DNA from 3 places in the Micromonospora sp. NPDC049102 genome. Region 3 is predicted to be linked to each of the others. Evidence: riboswitches for the same ligand, from Rfam matches in the RefSeq annotation. Region 3 holds a riboswitch; each other region holds the start of a gene.

Evidence for each region. A riboswitch is a leader RNA that binds a small molecule or an ion and turns the genes downstream of it on or off. The one in region 3 is predicted to bind cobalamin.
Region 1: another riboswitch for cobalamin. It lies ahead of ACGFH9_RS06395 (CbtB domain-containing protein); the one in region 3 lies ahead of cobN (cobaltochelatase subunit CobN).
Region 2: another riboswitch for cobalamin. It lies ahead of metE (5-methyltetrahydropteroyltriglutamate--homocysteine S-methyltransferase); the one in region 3 lies ahead of cobN (cobaltochelatase subunit CobN).

Annotation. Positions count from the first base shown of each region.
Region 1 covers NZ_JBICTE010000004.1:75,095-79,548, forward strand. The annotation lists gene ACGFH9_RS06380 (hypothetical protein) at 1-410, shown strand, start outside; gene ACGFH9_RS06385 (histidine phosphatase family protein) at 536-1,165, opposite strand; gene ACGFH9_RS06390 (CbtA family protein) at 1,162-1,938, opposite strand; gene ACGFH9_RS06395 (CbtB domain-containing protein) at 1,929-2,132, opposite strand; cobalamin riboswitch at 2,167-2,306, opposite strand; cobalamin riboswitch at 2,461-2,679, shown strand; gene ACGFH9_RS06400 (ribonucleoside-diphosphate reductase subunit alpha) at 2,871-4,454, shown strand, end outside.
Region 2 covers NZ_JBICTE010000043.1:23,619-28,072, reverse strand. The annotation lists gene ACGFH9_RS28565 (hypothetical protein) at 1-246, opposite strand, end outside; gene ACGFH9_RS28560 (hypothetical protein) at 333-704, shown strand; gene metE (5-methyltetrahydropteroyltriglutamate--homocysteine S-methyltransferase) at 632-2,896, opposite strand; cobalamin riboswitch at 3,015-3,231, opposite strand; gene ACGFH9_RS28550 (hypothetical protein) at 3,342-3,830, opposite strand.
Region 3 covers NZ_JBICTE010000009.1:95,732-100,185, reverse strand. The annotation lists gene cobN (cobaltochelatase subunit CobN) at 1-2,805, opposite strand, end outside; cobalamin riboswitch at 3,088-3,217, opposite strand; gene ACGFH9_RS12350 (hypothetical protein) at 3,529-3,864, opposite strand; gene ACGFH9_RS12345 (RNA polymerase sigma factor) at 3,995-4,454, shown strand, end outside.

The DNA of each region.
Region 1 (4,454 bases), on a different contig from region 3:
TCAAGGCGCGCTCGGCGCTGGCGGCGGTGGAGTCCCTGGTGCGTGACGAGCCGGTCCGGGGCAGCGACGAGTTGGTCGGTGCGATCGAGCAGATCCTGGCGGGCGCGCACGAGTTCCGTGAGTTACGCCTGCTGGTGGCGTTGCGAAATGCGCGTCTCGGTTTCGACGCCGAGTTGGCCGCCGAGGCACAGCGTCTGGTCGGCGGCGACGGGGTCTCCCTGGCGGCCCGGCTCGGTGTCGAGCACGGGGCGACCGCGCAGCGGCTCTGGGAGGTCGCGGCCGACGCCCAGTGGCGGTGGCGGGACCGGGCCGAGGATCCGCTGCTACCGCTGACCCAGCGGCGCGGGGCGGAGGTCGTCGTGCGCAGCTGCGAGGGCATGCTGGCCGAGTTGGCCGCCGGCGGTCGCTGAGCGGTCACGAGTCCAACCGGGACGCTGCGGCGCGCGTTTCCCCGCGATCAACCCATTGACACGACCGTGGTCTCCCGCCGCCGGCGAGGCATGTCGGTTGTGCGGCACATACGTCAGAGTCATATTCATACCTCTGTGGTATGTCGCTCACCGGCTCTGTCGACTGCCGAGGGTGACGGGGGCGCGCTCAGCCGGAGCTGCCATCGTCGGCCGTGGTCGGTGAGCCGGACGATCGCCAGCGGCGCGACGTCGAACTGCCGGTACGTCGCCAGTGGCAGATCCAGGGCGTGCACCAGCGCGACGCGGATCACGAGCGGGTGGGTGACGGCCGTGACCCCTCGACCGACGCCACGCTGGGCGTCCAGCCACCGACCGACGCGCTGGCGCAGCGCCGCGACCGACTCGCCACCGTGCGGTGCCGCGTCCGGGCTGGTCAGCCACTCATGCAGCGCCTCGGGTCGCGTCGCGGCGATGTCCTGAAGGGATCGACCGGCCCACTCCCCGTAGTCGCAGTCGGCAAGCGCCGACTCGACCGCGGGCGTCAGGCCGAGGGCGTACGCGGTCTGCACGGCCGCCGTCGCGGGACTGGACAGGCAGGCAAGGCCGTCGCCGGTCCGCCGGCACGGGTCGACGGGGGACAGGGCGAGGGCGGCGCGCCGGCCGCCCTCGTCCAGGCTGTCGTTCCCGCCGAAACGGGCCTGCCGAAGAGCGACGGTGTGCCCGTGGGCGACCAACCGCAGGCTGGTGGCGCTCACCCGGCCAGTCGTGCCTCGGCGACCGCGCGTTGACGGTGCATCAGAGCGGCGAAGAGCAGGCCGATCCCGGTCCACAGCAGCACCTGGGTGCCGAGGGACGCGAGCCGGAAACTCCACAGCAGCGTCGCGGGGAAGTCGCCGGGGACCTCCTGGAACGACGGCAGCACCACGTAGGAGACGACGGTGACCAGCAGGAAACCGCCGACGGCCGCGCTGGCGCGGAGCCACACCGGCGAGTGCGCGCCGACCGAGCGGTAGCCGAGCGAACCCGACCAGACCGCGACCAGGCCGAGTACCACCATCAACAGGTAGGTGACCGTGCGCTGGTCGATGGTGGACGGGTCGCCGACCGCCGGAGGGTTCGGTGGGTACTTGAGGAACGGCACGATCACCACGCCGAGCAGCGCGCCGCCGGCCAGTAGCAGACCGCCCCGCCCATCGTCGACGGTCCTGCGTCGCCGGCTCAGCAGGACGTACGCGGTGGCCAGCAGGCCGCCCATCGCGGCGCCGAACAGGCCGGTGGCCAGGAACAGGCCGCCGCGCTGGCCGTTCCGGCCGACCAGGGCGTCCTCGTCGTGCTGGTGCCCGTCGGCGGAGGATTCGGCGTGCGTGGCAGCCGCCGCCTCCTCGATGGCGATGGCCGCCTCGACGTGCGGTTCGCCGACGACGTATGCGAACGTTCCGGCGAGCAAACCTGCCACCAGGCCGGCGAGCAGGCCGCGCAGCAGGACCGTGACGAACGAGGGTGCGGTGCCGGTGCCGGTCAGTGGCACGGGACACCGAGCAGGTGCCGACCGTCGTGCATCAACTCGTGCAGGTACATGCCGCTGCGCGAGACGGCTCCCTGGTCGAAGGCGACGAGGTAGGTCAGCAGGGCGAGCGCGGCGACCGTGGCCAGGACCGCCCACAGCAGACGGGTCGGGACAGCGGGGTGCACCAGCGGCTGGCTGGACGTGGAGCTGGACATGCGTGCACGAACCTCCTCGGGGATGACGCGTCCCCATCGCAAGGCTGCGGACGACCGAGCGTCCTGGCTCGCGACCCCCGAGTGGGGACCGCTCACAGTGGCGCGACCGCGCCGGATTCTCACCGGCTTCCCTCGCGTCGCCGCAGATAGTGGATCGACCGTATCGGTGCCGGTTCGGCTCAGTCAAGCCGGCGGCGACGGCCGGACGCGCTGCCGCCCGACGTGCGCTCACCGGTCGACTCGAAGCTATCGACGGTGACCATCACCGTTGACCGCGACACGCCCGGACCCGACATGTGGGGTGTGACAAACGCAGCCGCCCCTATATATGGTGTCGAGCGCAGCTGGTTCGGCCGCTCATCCCGAGTGGTCGAGGCAAGAGGGAACCCGGTGGGAATCCGGGACTGTCCCGCAGCGGTGAGTGGGAACGACCGCCGCCATCAGCACTGGGCCACCAATCGGCCTGGGAAGCGACGGCCAGTAGGAGACCGGCTAGTACCGGTCGTGCCCGCGAGTCCGAAGACCTGCCAGCGCGCCGCGTACCCGACCCCGGGTGTGCGGCGGTCCGAGGCCGCGTGGGACGGCTGACGCCACCTGACCCACGCCGCGCCGGCGTGGCGTCCGACGGTGTCCGTCTCCTCGCGTCCGAGGGCCGTGAGGTCTCGAACTCCCGAGGAGTGAGTGGTGACAGTCACCGAGGTGGTACCGGTCAGCGGCGAAGCCCTGCGGCGGACACCGATGCAGGTCCGCAAACGCGACGGCGGCACCGAGGCCGTCGACGTCAACAGGATCGTCCGGGCGGTCGAGCGGTGGGCCGACGACCTGACCGACGTCGACCCGATGCGGGTCGCCACCCGTACGATCAGCGGCCTCTACGACGGCGCGACGACGGCGGAGCTGGACCGGCTGTCCATCCAGACGGCAGCCGAGATGATCGGTGCGGAACCGCAGTACTCGCGCCTGGCCGCGCGCCTGTTGGCCGGTTATGTCGACAAGGAGGTCCGTCGGCAGGGCATCGCCTCGTTCAGCGCGGCGATCCGGGCCGGCCACGCCGAGGGCCTGATCGGCGACGAGACCGCCGCGTTCGTCAACGCGCACGCCGAGAACTTCGACAACGCCGTCGACGCCGACGGTGACCGCCGGTTCGAGTACTTCGGCCTGCGCACGGTCTACGACCGGTACCTGCTGCGTCACCCCACGTCAAGGCTGGTGCTGGAGACCCCGCAGTACTGGCTGCTGCGGGTGGCCTGCGGCCTGTCGCGTACGCCCGACGAAGCGGTCGACTTCTACCGGCTCATGTCCAGCCTCGCCTATCTGCCCAGCTCACCGACGTTGTTCAACTCCGGCACCCGGCACACGCAGATGTCCTCGTGCTACCTGGTCGACTCGCCGCGCGACGAGCTGGACTCGATCTACGCGCGCTACGCCCAGGTCGCCAACCTGTCCAAGTTCGCCGGTGGCATCGGCATCGCGTACTCCCGGGTCAGGTCCCGCGGCGCGCTGATCCGGGGCACCAACGGGCAGTCCAACGGAATCGTGCCGTGGCTGCGCACACTGGACGCGAGCGTCGCGGCGGTCAACCAGGGCGGCCGACGCAAGGGCGCGGCCTGCGTCTACCTCGAGCCGTGGCACCCGGACATCGAGGAGTTCCTCCAACTACGCGACAACACCGGCGAGGACGCCCGCCGTACCCACAACCTCAACCTGGCCAACTGGATCCCGGACGAGTTCATGCGCCGGGTCGAGGCGGACGAGATGTGGTCGCTGTTCGACCCCGACGAGGTGCCGGAACTGCCGGACCTGTGGGGGAAGCGGTTCGACGCCGCGTACCGGGCGGCCGAGGCGCAGGGCCGCTACGTGCGGCAGCTGCCGGCACGTGAGCTGTACGGGAAGATGATGCGGACCCTGGCCCAGACCGGCAACGGCTGGATGACCTTCAAGGACGCGGCCAACCGGCTGTGCAACCAGACGGCCGAGCCGGGCAACGTCGTGCACCTCTCCAACCTCTGCACCGAGATCATCGAGGTGTCCAGCGACGCCGAGACCGCCGTGTGCAACCTCGGCTCGGTGAACGTCGCCGCCCACCTGAGCGACGACGGCATCGACTGGGAACGGCTGCGCGCCACGGTCCGTACCGCCGTGACGTTCCTCGACCGGGTCATCGACATCAACTACTACCCGACCCCGCAGGCGGCGGCGAGCAACCCCCGCTGGCGTCCGGTCGGGCTCGGGTTGATGGGGTTGCAGGACGTGTTCTTCGCGCTGCGGCTGCCGTTCGACTCGCCGGCCGCGCGGGAGCTGTCCACGCGGATCAGCGAGGAG
Region 2 (4,454 bases), on a different contig from region 3:
GACGCCCTCGTCGAAGAACTCCACCACGATCCGGCCATGACCGGCGACCAGGTCGCCGGCGTGGTCGCGTCGCCACCGGCACGACGACGCCCGATCCTGGAAGTCGACGGTGGACATCCGGCCGTAGAACGCGAAGCGCAGTCCATCCGCAGCCGGGGTGAACCGTTGTGGCCGTAGCTTCCGCTGCCCGGCAGCCCAGGACGAAAGAGTGCTCCGTCCCGGTTTTGCCGCCGCCCTGGTCGCCATAGGACCTCCACGATCGGGAGATGCTTGCGGGGAGGTATGAGTGTTGTTCGTGTAAGCCTGCGGCAGGCGGACAGGGTGTCCGGCTCGTGCGGATGGTGCCCGAGCAGATCGCCTTCGCGGGCGGCCGGTCGTTGCTGCTCGGTCCGGGGGCGCACAGCACCCCACACCTGTGGTCCGTGATCGCCGACCTGGCCCCGGACGTGGTGGTGTTCGGGCCGTGTGGCTTTACGCCCGAACGGACCATCGGCGAGCTGTCCGTGGCGGCCGGATTCCCGCGCTCAACGGGTTTCCGTCGAGGCGGGTTGACCCGCCTGGCCGACGCGGGCATCGGATGCGCGTTGTCGCACGCCACGGTGGGGCGGCGTGCCGCCGCCCCACCGCGCGCTCAGGTAAGAGTGCTGCGGATCTCGGCGGCGCCGCTGACCAGACGGGTCAGGGACTGCTCGACCTCCGGGTAGCCGCGGGTCTTGAGGCCGCAGTCGGGGTTGACCCAGAGCCGGTCGGCGGGCACCGCGGCGACGGCGCGGCGTAGCGCGTCGGTGACCTCCGCCTGTTCCGGTACGCGGGGGGAGTGGATGTCGTAAACGCCGGGTCCGACGCCGCGTTGGTAGCCGGTGGTGCGCAGATCGTCGAGGATCTCCATCTTCGACCGGGACGCTTCGATGCTGGTGACGTCGGCGTCGAGGGCGTCGATCGCGGTCAGGACCTCGCCGAACTCGGAGTAGCACAGGTGGGTGTGGATCTGGGTGGCGTCGGCGACTCCGCTGGTGGCGAGCCGGAACGCCCGGACAGCCCAGTCCAGGTAGGCGCGCTGCTCGTCCCGGCGCAGCGGCAGTGTCTCCCGCAGAGCGGGTTCGTCGACCTGGATGATGCGGATGCCGGCGGCTTCCAGGTCGCGGGCCTCGTCGCGTAGTGCGAGGGCGGCCTGGTTGGCGGTGTCGGCGAGGGGTTGGTCGGTGCGGACGAATGACCAGGCCAGGATCGTCACCGGTCCGGTGAGCATGCCCTTGACCGGTCGGTTCGTCAGCGACTGCGCGTAGGTGGACCAGTCGACGGTCATCGGTCCGGTCCGGGTGACGTCGCCGTAGATGATGGGCGGGCGTACGCACCGGGAGCCGTACGACTGCACCCAGCCGTTGACCGTGGCGGCGAACCCGTCGAGCTGCTCGCCGAAGTACTGCACCATGTCGTTGCGTTCCGGTTCGCCGTGCACCAGCACGTCCAACCCGAGACGTTCCTGCACAGCGATGACGTGGGCGACCTCGGCGCGCATCCGCTCGGCGTAGCCGGTGTCGTCGAGCCGACCGGCCCGGTGCGCCGCGCGAGCCTGCCGCAGCTCCGCGGTTTGCGGGAAGGATCCGATGGTGGTGGTGGGCAGCGGCGGGAGACCCAGTCGGGCCTGCTGAGTGGCGGCCCGTTGGGCGTATGGGCCCCGTCGTACGTGTTCGGGTCGCAACGCGTCCAGTCGGGCTCGGACCCCGTCGTTACGCCAGGCCGCCGGGGTCGCGGGCAGGGCAGGGGGCAGGGCGCCGACACCGTCGCGCAGTGCGCGTCCGAGAGCGACGACCTCGTCGACCTTCTGCCGGGCGAACGCGAGCCGCCCACGCAGGTCCTGGTCCAGATCGGGTTCGGCGGCGAGGTCCACCGGCACGTGCAGCAACGAACAGGTTGTCGACACCGCGACATGGTCGGCTAGAGCGGTCAGTACGGCGCCGGTCGCGGTGGCGGTGCGTAGGTCGGTTCGCCAGATGTTGCGCCCGTCGACCAGTCCAGCGACGATCGTCTTCCCGCGTAGTGGGCCGGCGGCGGCGAGGCGGTTCAGGTTGCCTGGCCCGGCGACCAGATCGATGCCGACCGCCTCGACCGGGGTGCCCAACAGCGCTGGCAACGCGTCGCCGAGGTCACCGAAGTACGACGCGACGAACAACCGTGGGCGGTGCTTCAGGAGGCCGAGCCGGCGGTACGCGGCGCGTAGCGCGGCGATCTCCTGCGGGGTGCGGTCGGCGGCGTACGCGGGTTCGTCGAGTTGAACCCATTCGACGCCGGCACCGGCCAGGGTGCCGAGGATGTCGGCGTAGACAGCGATGAGGTCATCGAGCCGGTCGAACGGTCGGAATCCCTCGGGCGCGTCCTCGGTGGCCTTGGACAGCAGGAGGTAGGTCGCCGGGCCGACCAGCACCGGTCTGGTGGTGACGCCGAGCGCCTTGGCTTCGGCGTACTCCCGTACCGCCTTGTCGGGCCGAGCGGTGAACGGTGTGTCCGGGCCGACCTCCGGCACCAGGTAGTGGTAGTTGGTGTCGAACCACTTCGTCAGCTCCAGCGCCGGCTCGAACTCCGTGCCACGAGCCATGGCGAAGTAGGTGTCCAGGTCACCGAGGCCGAGGCGGCGGAACCGGTCGGGGACCGCGTCGACCAGGACGGTGGTGTCGAGTACCTGGTCGTAGAAGGAGAACGTGTTCGACGGGATCGCGTCCAGACCGGCGTCGCGCAGTGTGCGCCACACGTCTGCGCGAAGGCTGGCGGCAGTTAACTGAAGGGCGTTCGCGTCGATCCGGCCCGCCCAGTAGGACTCGACGGCGTGCTTGAGTTCCCGGTGCGGACCGATGCGGGGATAGCCGAGCACGGTGCTCAGCCCGAACGGTGTGGTCACGGAACAGGTGTCCTTCCCTCGAGGTCGACCACCGACCACACTGGAGGGACACGGCAGGGCACGGACCAACGACCGGGCCTCGCCCTGACCCTCCCGAGAGGTCGACGGCGGCGCACGCGGACGCGTACGCGGTGCGGGCAGGTCTTCGGACTCGTGGGCGTGACCGGGTTGACCGATCTCCTACTGGCCGTCGCTTCCCAGACGCTCACGCGTCCAGTGCGTATGACGGCTGTCGTTCCCACTCACCGCTGCGGGGCAGTCCCGGTTTCCCACCGGGTTCCCTCTTGCGACGCCGCACCGTGACGGTGCGGCGAACCAGCACTGCCGACCATCGTACGGCCTGCGAGCTGATCCTCAGGGCCGCAGTCACAGGCGGATTCCCTGTCGTCCGCCCGCCACCGGACCGGCCGGTAATCCGGGCACCCGGATTCCCGGCCGAGGCCCGCTACGGCGGGGAGATGGACGGAGCCTGCCCGGAGCCGAAGCGCCATCCTTCGACAGTGCCCTGCGCGGGGTTGTAGCTGCTGGCGCCGAGGGTGCTGTAGGACCAGGTGCCGCCGGGTACGGCGTGCCAGTACGACCAGTACGCGCTGGCAGGTGGCGTGTTGACACACGGTTCGGCGGCGGGGAGGGGGTAGCCGTTGATGCGGCAGACGAAGGCCAGCCCCCACCGTTGTGTACCGGTGACGGTGAAGCCGGCCCCCTGCAACGCGGCGAGGCCGGTCGGTGGGTCCCCGAGCCGGCAGCCGGTCTGCGCACCGAGGCCGAAGGCAGTGAGGTCGACCACCACAGTGACGCCCGCCCCCGGCGTACACGCTGCGGCGTGTGCAGCGCGCGGGAGCGGATCGACCGCGACCAGACCGGCGCCGGCGACGACGGCCGCGAGGAGTAGCGCGATCCGTCGGCGAGCCGTCACCCGCGGGGCGGTCACCACGGCGCACACGCCAGGACGGGCGCGGTCGGCTGGGCGCCGGCGGCCGACAGGGTCGCGTACCCGGTGCCCGCCATGCCGGGTGCGGCCTGCGCGGTGGCCCGAACAGCGGTGCTCGCGTCGAACCCCCCCCGAGGTGTACGCGATGGCACCACGATTGGCGGATGCCCCCGTGCAGTTCACCTGCAGGCTGATCAGGTGCTGGCGAGCGCGCAGCCACGGCAGTGATCGCCCGGCGGCGGACAGCGCCTGGGCGGCGAGTCCGGTGCTGTTCGCGTTGGGCACGCCGTTGGTGGAGAACGGGCCGTCGCTGTTCTGCACGGAGACGAGCCACTGCGCCGCCGAGGCCGCGACGAGTGGCCGGTCCGCCGCGAGCAGAGCCTGCACGGCCATCGCTGTGGCGTCGACGTCGCTGACGCAGGTCGCCTGCCCGAAGAGCAGCGGGAAACCGCCGTCGCCGCACCGGCTCGCGGCCAGGAACGTCACCGCCGCCGGTGCGCCCTTGGCGCGGTCCAACGCCAGCGCTGCGAAGGACTGGGTGAACGCGTTGCTGTAGTCGCCGAACGCCGAACGGTCGGAGTATCGACCCGATGGTGTCAGCAGGCCGTTGAGGCGGGTGAGTAGGTC
Region 3 (4,454 bases):
GCGGAAGAAGCCGGAGATCCGCACGGTGACGTCGACCCGGGGCCGACCCAGCTCGGCGGTCGGCACCACCTCGACGCCGGTGACCCGCCGGGACCGCTCGTCCCAGACCGGCCGGCAGCCCAGCAGCGCGAGCACCTCGGCGATGTCGTCGCCCTGCGTCCGCATCGCGCTGGTGCCCCACACGGTCAACCCCACCGAGCGGGGGTACGCGCCGGTGTCGGCGAGGTGCCGGGCCAGCAGCGAGTCGGCCAGGGCCACCCCGACGTCCCAGGCGTTGCGGCTGGGGATGGCCTTCGGGTCGACGGAGTAGAAGTTCCGGCCGGTGGGCAGCACGTTGACCAGGCCCCGGGTGGGCGAGCCGGACGGGCCGGGCGGCACGAACCGGCCGTCCAGCGCGCCGAGGGTGTTGCGCAGCTCGTCGGTGGTGCGCTCCAGTCGGGGCACCAGTTCGGTGCCGGCGAAGCGCAGCACGGCTGCGGCGTGCGGGATCGACTGGCCGGTCACCTCGGCGACGACGGCGTCGGCCGCGTCCACCGCCCAGTCCAGGGTCTCCATGCCGACGACCAGCCGGCGCGCGAGCCCTTCGATGAGGTCGATCGCGTCGGCGGCGGTGCCGGCCGGACCGTCCACCGCCTCGGTCAACGCCGTGGGCAGCGCGATCCGCTGGCCCGGCGTGGCGAGCAGTTCCTGTTCGTCGAGGCCGTACTCGGTGGCGAGAGCCTGCCGCAGGCCGGGCAGTGCCTGGGCGCCACCCCAGATCTGCGGGGCGCGCAGCACGGCGAGGACCAGGTTGACCCGCGGCTCACCGGTGGGCGCGTCGGCGAGGATGTGCAGCCCGTCGCGGATCTGCACGTCCTTGACCTCGCACAGGTAGCCGTCGAGGTGCAGCACGAAGTCGTCGAAGTCGTCCGCGTCGGGCATCGCCTCGGTGTGCAGGTCGTGGTGCAGCTCGGCGGCGCGTACCAGGTCCCAGATCTGCGCCCGCACGGTCGGCACCTTGGCCGGGTCGAGCGCCTGCACGGTGGCGTACTCGTCGAGCAGTTGCTCCAGTTTGGCCAGGTCGCCGTAGGTCTCGGCGCGGGCCATCGGCGGCACCAGGTGGTCGATGACGACGGCGTGTGCACGCCGCTTGGCCTGGGTGCCCTCGCCGGGGTCGTTGACGATGAACGGGTAGACCAGCGGCAGGTCCGCGAGGACGGCGTCGGGCGCGCAGTCGGCGGCCAGGCCGAGGCCCTTGCCGGGCAGCCATTCGAGGGTGCCGTGCTTGCCCAGGTGCACCACGGCGTCCGCGCCGAAGCCGCCGTCCGCGACCGGGACGGCGAGCCAGCGGTACGCGGCCAGGTAGTGATGGCTCGGGGGCAGGTCCGGGTCGTGGTAGATGGCGATCGGGTTCTCCCCGAAACCGCGTGGCGGCTGGATGAGCAGCGCCACGTTTCCGAAGCGCAGCCCGGCCAGCACGATGTCGCCGCCCTCGGTGTACAGCTCGCCGGGCGGCTCGCCCCAGTGCTCCCGCATCCGCTCGCGCAGCTCGGCCGGAACCGCATGGAACCACCGCCGGTACGTCTGCCCCGGTATCCGGGCCTCGGCGGCGGCCAACTGCTCCGGCGTCAGCCATTCGACGTCGTGACCACCGGCGGCGATCAGCGCGTGGATCAGCGCGTCACCGTCGTCGGGCGGCGGCGCGTCGCCCAGGTCGTAGCCCGCCTCGGCGAGCGCGGCGAACAGCCGGACCGCCGAGGCCGGGGTGTCCAGCCCGACCGCGTTGCCGACCCGGGAGTGCTTGGTGGGGTACGAGCTGAGGATCACGGCGATCCGCTTGTCGGCGGTGGGCACGTACCGCAGGCGAGCGTGCCGCACCGCGATCCCGGCCACACGGGCGGCCCGCTCGGGGTCGGCCGCGTACACCGACAGCCCGTCGGCGTCGATCTGCTTGAACGAGAACGGCACGGTGACGATCCGGCCGTCGAACTCCGGGATGGCCACCTGCATCGCCGCGTCCAACGGGGACAGCCCCGCGTCGCTGCCGGCCCACTGCTCGCGGGTACTGGTCAGGCAGAGCGCCTGGATGACCGGAACGTCCAGGGCGGCGAGCGCGCCGACGTCCCAGGCGTCCTCGTCGCCGCCGGAGGACGCGTCGGCGGCGACCGCGCCACCGGCGGCGAGCACGGTGACCAGGAGCGCGTCACAGCGGGCGAACAGCCCGAGCGGACCGGCGCCGCTGGTCAGCCCGCGCAGCGAGCCGCAGAAGATCGGCAGGGGGTTGCCGCCGGCAGCGCGGACCGCGTCGGCCAGCACGTCGACGAACGCGGTGTTGCCGGCGAGGGCGTGTGCCCGGTAGAAGACGATGCCGATGGTGGGCCGGTCCGGGTCGACGGGGTGCTCGCCGTGCACGCCGTAAGCCGGGGTGAGCGCGGGCGGGGCGAACCCCTCGCCGGTGAGCAGGACGGTGTCGGAGAGGAACCGGGCCAGCTGCCCGAGGTTGTCCGGACCGCCCTCGACCAGGTACGCCAGCGCCTGGGCGACGACCCCGGCCGGGACCGTGGAGACCGCCATCAGCTCCGCGTCCGGCAGCGCCTCGCCGCCGAGCACAACGGTGGGCACCCCGCCGGCGAGCACCGCGTCGAGGCCGTCCGGCCACGCCTGCCGACCCCCGAGCAGGCGTACGACGGCGAGGTCGACCCCGTCGAGCAGGGCGGGCACCTCGTCGGCCGCCACGCGGGCGGGGTTGGCGAGCCGGTACTCGGCGTTGCTGGCGCGGGCGGCCAGCAGGTCGGTGTCGGCGGTGGAGAGCAGCAGAATGTGCACGGTACGCTCCGGACGGTGACGTCGACGCGCTCGCGGCAGCGAACGGGCGACGTGGGATGGGCGCGGGGTTCAGCGGGCACCGCGACCCGGTCCGCTCACCGGCGCGCGGCCGGCGGCGACGGGTGGCGTGGCGCGGAACTCAGCGGGAAACGGAGTCGATGCCGATCGCGGCGACGGCACAGCTGCGGTGCGGGGAACGGCAGCAGCCGTCGATGATGGAGACGCCAAGCGTCATCGGGTCCTCCTCGGGTGTCCACGCCCTGGGGTACGTCCCGACGGCCGAAGTATCCTGGCTTCCGGATCGATGCTCTCCCCCGGCCTTCCAACCGCAGACACACGGCCGTGACTCACGAGGGGGGATCGCTCCCCGGTGACAGTGGCGGGACCGCGTCGGATTCGCACCGACTTCCTTCACTGCCGTCAGGCCGCGAATGCTGCCACACCCCCACGCTGCGGGTCAACGCCGCTGCGGCCCGCCCAGCAGGCGCGCGTCGCCGTGCTGCGGCGGTGGACACCGCCGCAGATGCCCCCGCCTCGATGCCCGCCCTGTTGTTCGCCACCCCGCTGCCCGCGTCCCATGCCCGACATCCTTTGCTCTGCTTCCCCACAGGCAACGCGGACGGGGTCGCACTGGCGCCTCTGGTGAAGCAGAGCAAAGGATGCGCAGAGCCCCCTGGCCCGCGTCGGCGGCAGGACAGGGGTGGGCTTGCGGCCGGATGTGTCTCAGCGGGCGCGGCGCTCCGGGTGTGCCCGATTCCACACCCGCATCCGCTCGGGATAGCCGGTGCGGGCCGCCTCGTACAGCGGTACCGCGTGCTTGCGGGCGATGTCGCCGGCCGCCCGGGGTGTGCCGGTGCGGCGGCGGATCCACTCGCCGTCGTGGGCGATCGCGACCACTGTGGTGTCGGTGGCGGTCGTCTCCGGCTCCAGGTAGAACTCCACCCCGCGCCGGCTGGCGACGAACGCCTCCAACGCGGCGAGGTCGTCCCGGGTGGCCTCGCGGTCCAGCTTCGTCGGGGTCGCCTCGGCGCTTCGTGACCGCCGGTTGAACCAGCCCATGCCCAGCCCCTCTCCTTCGACTCCACCTCCAGTTCAGCACCGATTCCTGGCAATACGCTGCACGGCGGGTGGGAAAAATCTGACTCACCGGGTCCCGGGCGGAACCCGACACGCGCGGGCGGTGTCAGCAGTGCGACCCAAACCGGAGGTTCCCCTGGACGACGACGTGCTCGTCACCCGCGCCCGAGCCGGTGACCTGGAGGCGTACGACCTCCTGGTCGCCCGGCACACCGCGTCCGCGTACCGGACGGCGGTGCTGCTCGGCGCGGGACCGGACTCCGAGGACGTCGTCCAGGAGGCGTTCGTGAAGGGGTACCGCAAGCTGTCCCGGTACCGGGGGGAGGCGTCCTTCCGCTCCTGGCTGCTCGCGATCGTCGCCAACGAGACCCGCAACCTGCACCGGTCCCGCTCGCGCCGGGACGGCCTGGTCCTGCGGGCGGCGGCGGCCCACTCGCCCGCGATCGCCGGGGACGACGCGGTCGGCGCGGTCCTCGCCGGTGAGCGCCGCGCCCAGCTGGTGGCGGCCCTGCGCCAACTGCCGGAACGGGACCGCGAGGTGATCGTCTGTCGGTTCCTCCTCGACCTCGGCG